DNA from 2 places in the Streptomyces sp. SID5464 genome. Region 1 is predicted to be linked to the other one. Evidence: riboswitches for the same ligand, from Rfam matches in the RefSeq annotation. Region 1 holds a riboswitch; the other holds the start of a gene.
What was found. A riboswitch is a leader RNA that binds a small molecule or an ion and turns the genes downstream of it on or off. The one in region 1 is predicted to bind cyclic di-AMP.

Region 1 (4,017 bases):
AAGCGGACACCGCCGACGACCTTGTAGGGCAGGCCGACGCGGATGAAGACCTCTTCGAAGACACGGGACTGGGCGTTGGTGCGGTAGAACACGGCGACGTCGCCGGCCTTCGCCTCGCCGGCGTCCGTGAGCCGGTCTATCTCGTCGGCGACGAACTGCGCCTCGTCGTGCTCGGTGTCGGCGACGTAGCCGGTGATCTGCGCGCCCGTGCCCGCGTTGGTCCAGAGGTTCTTGGGACGCCGGGACTCGTTGCGCTCGATGACCGCGTTGGCCGCGCTGAGGATCGTCTGGGTGGAGCGGTAGTTCTGCTCCAGGAGGATCGTCGTCGCGTCCGGGTAGTCCTCCTCGAACTGGAGGATGTTGCGGATCGTCGCGCCGCGGAAGGCGTAGATCGACTGGTCGGCGTCACCCACGACGCACAGCTCGGCGGGCGGGATCTCGGCCTCGGGCGGCACGTCGACAGGGTGCTCGGAGGTGCCGACCAGCTCGCGGACCAGGGCGTACTGCGCGTGGTTGGTGTCCTGGTACTCGTCCACCAGGACGTGCCGGAAGCGGCGGCGGTAGTGCTCGGCGACGTCGGGGAAGGCGCGCAGCAGGTTGACCGTCGTCATGATCAGGTCGTCGAAGTCGAGGGCGTTCGCCTCGCGCAGCCGTGACTGGTACATCGCGTAGGCCTGGGCGAGGGTCTTCTCGAAGCCGTCGGAGGCCTGGGCTGCGAAGTCCTCCTCGTCGATCAGCTCGTTCTTCAGGTTGCTGATCTTGGCGCTGAAGGACTTGGGCGGGAAGCGCTTGGGGTCGAGGTCCAGGTCGCGGCAGACCAGGGCCATCAGCCGCTTGGAGTCGGCGGCGTCGTAGATCGAGAAGGAGGACGTGAAGCCGAGCTTCTTGCTCTCGCGCCGCAGGATGCGCACACACGCGCTGTGGAAGGTCATCACCCACATCGCGTTCGCCCGCGGGCCGACGAGCTGCTCGACGCGCTCCTTCATCTCGCCCGCGGCCTTGTTGGTGAAGGTGATCGCGAGGATCTGGCCCGGGTGCACGCCCCGCTCGGCGAGCAGGTGGGCGATGCGGTGCGTGAGCACGCGGGTCTTGCCGGAGCCGGCGCCGGCCACGATGAGCAGCGGGGAACCTGAGTGCACGACGGCGGCGCGCTGGTTGTCGTTCAGCCCCTCCAGGAGGGCGGCGGTGTCCACCACCGGGCGCGGGGCGCCGTCGCGGTAGTACGCGTCCCTGTCCGGGGGCACGTCGAACTTCCCGCCGAACAGATCGTCCGGAACCGGCTCCGGCACGTGATCGTCCTCGGGTGGCGGCGGGGGCTCGTCCGCGGGGCCCCGCTGGGCCTGGAGGTCCGCCAGGAAGCTGTCGTCAAAGAGGCTGCTCATCGCTCTCCGAGTCTAGGGCGCCCCACTGACAGCCCGCCGCCGCCCTGAGAACATCGCCCGAACGCCCCCCTCGTCACCGTGCATCCCCGCATGATCACAGCCTGCTATGACCGTCATGATTATGGACGACTCGTGACCAACCCCCCTCGACCGATCACGCTCGGCGACGCTCCGGGACAAGGTCACGAAAATGTATCGGGCATATCACCCATCAACCTTCACAAGGGCCACACGAGTTGGCTACCGTGCGGGCAGGCCGCACGACCCCCACCGGCGAACGTCGCCGGGCCGCGCGGCCTCCGCCGAGTCCGGTGTGCCGCAGCGGCAGCCGGAGCCGGGGACCCAACCGAGAACTCCGGGGTGAATCGGCCCGACTCCCTTCGCGGAGATGGCCGTAGGGCAACCCTTCCGATGTACCCGCCCGAACCCGACAGCTAACCCGGTAGGCGGAGCATGGAAGGAGTCGCCTCCCTTGGCGTCGCACCGCAAGTCGCGTCCCGCTGGTACGCGCGTCGCAGGCATACGGACCCCCGCCCTCGCAACGGCGGCCCTCACCTCCGTGGCCCTGCTGTCCCAGTCGGCCAACGCCGCCCCCGAGGCCGACGACAAGCCGAGTCTCGAGGAAGTCGAGAAGAAGGTCGACGACCTGTACCGCCAGGCCGAGTCGGCGACCGACAAGTACAACTCGGCCAAGGAGAAGACCACCAAGCAGCGCAAGCGCGTCGACACCCTCCTCGACGACGTCGCCAAGCGCACCCAGAAGCTCAACGAGGCACGGGAGGAACTCGGTTCCTTCGCCGCCGCCCAGTACCGCACCGGCGCCTCCGCCCCGGACACGGCGACGTTCCTGCTCGCGGACACCCCGCAGGACTACTTCGACCAGACCCAGCTGATGAACCGGATGACCGGCCGCCAGAAGGTCGCGGTCGACGACTACGTCACGCAGCAGTCCGAGACGATGAAGAAGCGCCAGGAGGCCACCGAGAGCCTCGAGACGCTCACCGAGACGCAGGGCGACCTGAAGACGGCCAAGGCCACCGTCCAGCGGAAGCTCGCCGACGCGCGCGAACTGCTGTCGAAGCTGACCGCCGAGGAGAAGGCGCGGCTCGCGGCGATCGAGAGGGAGAAGCAGCAGGAGGCCGCCCGCAAGGCCGACGAGCTGGCCCGGCAGCAGGCCGCGCAGCAGAAGGCGCAGGAGGAGGCCGCCCAGCAGCAGGACAGCGGTTCCGCGTCGGCGGGCTCCGGCTCGTCCTCCTCGACGGCCCCCGCCGACTCCTCGTACGCCACCAAGGCCGAGAAGGCGCTCGCCTTCGCCCGCGCCCAGATCGGCAAGCCGTACGTCTGGGGCGCCGTCGGCCCCGGCTCCTACGACTGCTCCGGCCTCACCCAGGCCGCCTGGAAGGCCGCGGGCGTCACCCTGCCGCGCACGACCTACGACCAGGTCAACGCCGGCACCACGGTCTCTCTGACCGACGCCCAGCCCGGTGACCTGGTCTTCTTCTACGACGACGTCACCCACGTCGGCATCTACATCGGCAACGGCATGATGATCCACGCCCCGAAGCCCGGCACCTACGTGCGCGAGGAGTCGATCTACTACGACGGCGAGTCGGCCATCCACAGCGTGGTGCGGCCGGCCTGAGGGCGCTCGCGCGTTTTTGAGGCGCCCGCGCGCGTGCCCCGCTCATATCGCGCGCGGCGCCTCCTAGCATCGGGCCCATGCCGGGCCCCTCCCCCTCCACCGACTGGTGGGCGCAGCGTGCGCCGTCCGCCGGCGCTGCCGTGCTGGCGACCGGCACCCTGTCGGTCGGTATCGATCTGGCGGGGTACGCCGTCCTCTCCCGTGTCGCCCTCGGCCTGGCCTGCGCCGCCTGGCTGGTGCTCGCCGCGGACTTCACCCTGCGGCTGCTGCCGGCCGGCACGAGAGGGCGGGCGTACGCGCGGGTGCCGGGCCTCGTGGACACCATGGCGACGGCCGCTCTCATCACCGTGGCGGCGACGGCCGTCCTGGGCGCGGGCTTCTCGGCGGCCGGCTCGCAGGCTACGGCCGCGGCCCTGCTGGTGCTTGCCGTGCTGCTCTGGCCCGTGCCGCTGGCCATCCCCGCGCAGGACGGGGAGCGGCGCAGACCGGGGACGGTGTTCGCGCGCTGCACGGCCACGCAGGGGCTCGCCGTGCTCGGCGCCACGCTCGCCGCTGCCGAGTCGGCGGCCTGGCTCGCCCACGCGGCGCTGGTGCTGTTCTGGCTGGGGCTCGTGCTGTACGTCCTCGCCCTGGCCCGTTTCGACGTGCGGCAGGTGGCCGAGGGGCGCGGCGACCACTGGCTCGCGGGCGGGGCGCTCGCCATCTCGGCGCTGGCCGGGGCACGGCTGATCAGCGCCGACAGCGCGCACCTGTACCTGTGGAACGTCGACGACCGCGGCATCCTGCGCCATGTGACCGTCGTGCTGCTCGTGCTCACACTGGCCTGCTGCGCCGTCCTGCTCGCCGCCGAGCTCCTGCGGCCCCGGCCCCGCACCGACATCCGCCGCTGGGCGACCGTGTTCACCTGGGCCAAGACGGCGGCGGCGGCACTGGCCGTCGCCGCCGCCCTCGACGTCTCCTGGCTCGACGGCCTGGGAGAGGTACTGCTGTGGG
Region 2 (4,017 bases), on a different contig from region 1:
CGGCTTCGGTGAACTCCGGTTCCATGAAGGGGTTGCGCGGTGTCTCCGCCGCCGCGCGCAGCGCGCGCCAACGCTCCTTCTCCCCCTCGCCGAGTTCCCCGGGCCCAGCCACACGCACACGTCCACTGCTCAACCCGACCCCCCGATCAAGTCCCCCCTGGACACTTGGAAGGTACCGCCCGAGACGGCCTCGACGGTAGGTAGCGGACCATGTTGTTGCCAACTGGTGCAGAGGCCTTCAACCGGGCAATCGGCGCCCGCCGCGCGATGAAACGAAAGGGCGCGCTGTCCGTATTCTCTGATCATGGCCGCACCCATCGCATATTCACTCATCGCCACCGACCTGGACGGGACGCTGCTGCGCGGCGACGACACCCTGTCCGACCGGTCCCTCGCCGCGCTCGCGCGGGTGGCGGACGCCGGTGCCCAGCACCTCGTGGTGACGGGCCGGCCGGCGCCGAGAGTGCGGCCGCTCCTGGACGACCTCGGCTGCACGGGGCTCGCGGTGTGCGGGCAGGGCGCGCAGGTGTACGACGCCGGCGCGGACCGGCTGCTGTGGTCCATCACCCTGGACCGGGAGCTGGCGGAGACCGCCCTCGGCAAGATCGAGGCCGAGGTGGGGCAGGTGTACGCCGCGGTCGACCAGGACGGGGTCGACGGGCTCACGCTCATCGAGCCGGGCTATCTCATGCCGCACCCGACCCTGCCGGCGGTACGGGTCGACCGGCGCGACGAGCTGTGGGGCGAGCCCATCAGCAAGGTGCTGCTGCGCCACCCCTACCTGACGGACGACGAGTTGGCGGCGACGGCCCGGTCGGTGGTCGGTTCACTGGCGACGGTGACCATGTCGGGGCCCGGCACGGTCGAACTCCAGCCGTGCGGGATCACCAAGGCGACGGGCCTGGCGCTGGCCGCCGAGCACCTGGGGCTGCGGCCGGCGGACACCGTCGCCTTCGGGGACATGCCCAACGACATCCCGATGTTCGACTGGGCCGCCCACGGCGTCGCCATGGCCAACGCCCATCCCGAACTCAAGGCCGTGGCCGACGAGATCACCCTGTCGAACGAGGACGACGGCATCGCCGTCGTCCTCGAACGACTGCTGGGCGGGACGGCTCAGTACGGGCCGTTGACGTTGTCGATCGAGCCGTAGCGGGCCGCCGCGTAGTTGCAGGCCGCCGTGATGTTGGCGACCGGGTCGAACGGGTCCCACGACGTGCCGTCCACGTGGTAGGCCTGGAAGGTCGGGTCGATGGTCTGGAGGAGACCCTTGGACGGGGTGCCGGCGGCGGCGTTCGAGTCCCAGTTGTTGATCGCCAGGGGGTTGCCGGACGACTCCCGCATGACGTTGCGGTAGATGCCGTCGTACGAACCCGGAATCCCCTTCTGCGCCATGATGTCCAGCGCCTCGCGGATCCAGCCGTCCAGGTTGTTGGCGTAGGTCTTCGCCGAGGCCTGGGTGGCCTGGGCGACGCCACCGGCGGGCTTCGCGGCCGGCTTGGCGGGGGCGGAGGCCTTGGTCGCCGTCTTCTTCACGGCGTCCGCCTTGGCCGTCTTCACCTTCAGCTTCAGACCCGGGTGGATCAGCTTCGGGTTGTCGCCGACGGCGGCGCGGTTGTCCTTGTAGAGCTGCTTCCAGCCGCCCGACACGTCGTATTTTTCCGCTATGCGGTAGAGCGTGTCGCCCTTGGTGACGGTGTACGTGAGGGACTTGGCGGGCTGGGCCGCCTGCGACACGGACTCTGCGCTCTGGGCCGGCTCGGCGGCGCTGGCGTGCGTCGCGCCGAGCAGCGGGAGGGTGAGTGCCGCTCCGCCGGTGCCGGCGGCCACGACGCGACGGGTGATCTGGCTGGTTCTGGGGCGACGGTGCTTGCCTCGGGGCATGGCGATGTTCCTCTCCGGCGCCTGCGAGGTGAGCTGTCGGGTTCGGGCCGGGAGGTGCCCGGCCGCCTACGGCGCTGTGTGCCGTACGCGGCTTCACCCCGAGCCGTTCCGCTGCGCGGACCGGCGACTTACCTGGGTCCCCCGCTCCTGCCCTGCGTGAGTGAGTCGGTTGTGGGGAGTCCGGGCGGCGGCAGGATTCGGCGTCCGCCGGACAGGCCCGGAACGTATGCGAGAGCACATGTCGGGAACAAGCGCCGGAGTCACATATCGAGGTGGTTGACCTTGGTCAGGGGGGAATGAGGTACTTGATCCTTTGCGGAAGCCAAGGCTCAACTCGCGTTCACCGGAAGGGGGTACGGGGCGCTGTCGGAGTGGGGTGTCGCGGGGGAAGACGTGATTGAACTCACTGATCACGAGTCCGTGGGGCAATTTCCATCAAGGGGAATTCGCTTACTCATTACGGCAAATCGTGCATAGTTCGCTACCTCCCGGTAAGTCGATAAATGTCTGCTCTTATGAGCTGATCGAAAACATAGCGGTCGTGATCGGATACCACCCGGCCTGTAACCCTGGGCGCTGGTGGTGATCGAAACGTGACCGGATACGCTGACTCGAGTGATGGCAGCGACCTATCGACAAACCGCGTAATCACCGGCAGACACCAGCAGACAGGAGACCCCTCGTGACCGACGTCGGGCCGTTCGGGCTGAGCGTGCGGGACCAGGCTCTGGAAGCCGATGTCCAGGCCGGGTTGGCGGCTGTCGAGGAAGGCTTGCTCGAGGCCACCAAGAGTGAGGTGCCCTTCATCACGGAGGCCGCCCAGCACCTGGTCCGGGCCGGCGGCAAGCGGTTCCGTCCGCTGCTCGTGATGCTCTCCGCCCAGTTCGGCGACCGGTACGCGCCCGGGATCGTGCCGTCGGCCGTCGTCGTGGAGCTGACCCACCTCGCCACGCTGTACCACGACGACGTGATGGACGAGGCCGCCGTGCGGCGCGGGGTGGCGAGTGCGAACGCCCGCTGGGGCAACTCCGTCGCGGTCCTCACCGGCGACTTCCTCTTCGCCCGCGCCTCGCACATCCTGGCCGACCTCGGCCCGGAGGCGGTGCGGGTGCAGGCCGAGGCGTTCGAGCGGCTGGTGACCGGGCAGATCCTGGAGACGGCCGGACCGCAGGACGGCCGCGACCCGGTCGAGCACTACCTGGACGTGCTGGGCGGCAAGACCGGCTCGCTGGTGGCGGTGTCGTGCCGGTTCGGCGCGATGATGTCCGGCGCCGACGACACGGTCGTGGACGTGCTGACCCAGTACGGCGAGCGGCTCGGCGTCGCCTTCCAGCTCGCGGACGACGTCCTGGACATCGCCTCCGACTCCCACGAGTCCGGCAAGACGCCCGGCACCGACCTGCGCGAGGGCATCCCCACGCTGCCGGTGCTGCGGCTGCGCGAGCGCGCGGCCCGGCTCGGGCTCGCGGACGACATCGCCCTGTGCGAGCTGCTGGACTCCGACCTCACCGACGACGACCGGCACGCCGAGGCCCTGCGCCTGCTGCGGGCCCACCCCGCGCTGGAACAGGCCCGGCGGGACACCGTCCGCTACGCCCAGGACGCCCGCTCGGCGCTGGCCCCGCTGCCCGAGTGCGCCGCGAAGACGGCGCTGGTGGAGCTGTCCGACGCGGTGGTGCACCGGGCCGGTTAGCCGGTCCTTCCCGTACGACCCCTACGGGTCGGGGGAGAAGCCGCGCTCTCGTGTCATACCGCAGCAGTACGTGGAGTTGAGCCCGGGGTCTGACGTATTTCCCTGGCCGATTTGGTCAGATGGTCACCACGGAAAACACCACTCCTCACCAGTTCGGGTGAGAATGGCGGCTCAGGGACGAGTGCGTGTACGACACGGACAGCCGCCGCCGATCACGGAGGTAGGGCACACATGGCACCGTACGCATCCGACGACAGCACGACCGCCGGGGAGGTCGACGAGCAGCGCTCCGGGCGGCGCAAGGCCGCGCGGTACGTCGTCCCGGTCACGGTGGTGGGGGTGGCGGCCGCGACGATCGGGCTGGTCCCCGCACTCGCCGACTCCGGTGACCCCGACCTCCCGAAGATCACCGCACAGCAGCTCATCGAGAAGATCGCCAA

Region 2: linked by a shared signal. The riboswitch ahead of GTY47_RS35855 (LysM peptidoglycan-binding domain-containing protein) and the one ahead of GTY47_RS06900 (C40 family peptidase) in region 1 are both predicted to bind cyclic di-AMP.

Annotation. Positions count from the first base shown of each region.
Region 1 is NZ_WWIQ01000007.1:55,875-59,891, forward strand. It holds gene pcrA (DNA helicase PcrA) at 1-1,382, opposite strand, end outside; cyclic di-AMP (ydaO/yuaA leader) riboswitch at 1,673-1,846, shown strand; gene GTY47_RS06900 (C40 family peptidase) at 1,855-3,024, shown strand; gene GTY47_RS06905 (membrane protein) at 3,102-4,017, shown strand, end outside.
Region 2 is NZ_WWIQ01000074.1:22,095-26,111, reverse strand. It holds gene GTY47_RS35865 (GNAT family N-acetyltransferase) at 1-118, opposite strand, end outside; gene GTY47_RS35860 (Cof-type HAD-IIB family hydrolase) at 305-1,153, shown strand; gene GTY47_RS35855 (LysM peptidoglycan-binding domain-containing protein) at 1,117-1,884, opposite strand; cyclic di-AMP (ydaO/yuaA leader) riboswitch at 1,890-2,064, opposite strand; gene GTY47_RS35850 (polyprenyl synthetase family protein) at 2,567-3,577, shown strand; gene GTY47_RS35845 (outer membrane lipoprotein carrier protein LolA) at 3,809-4,017, shown strand, end outside.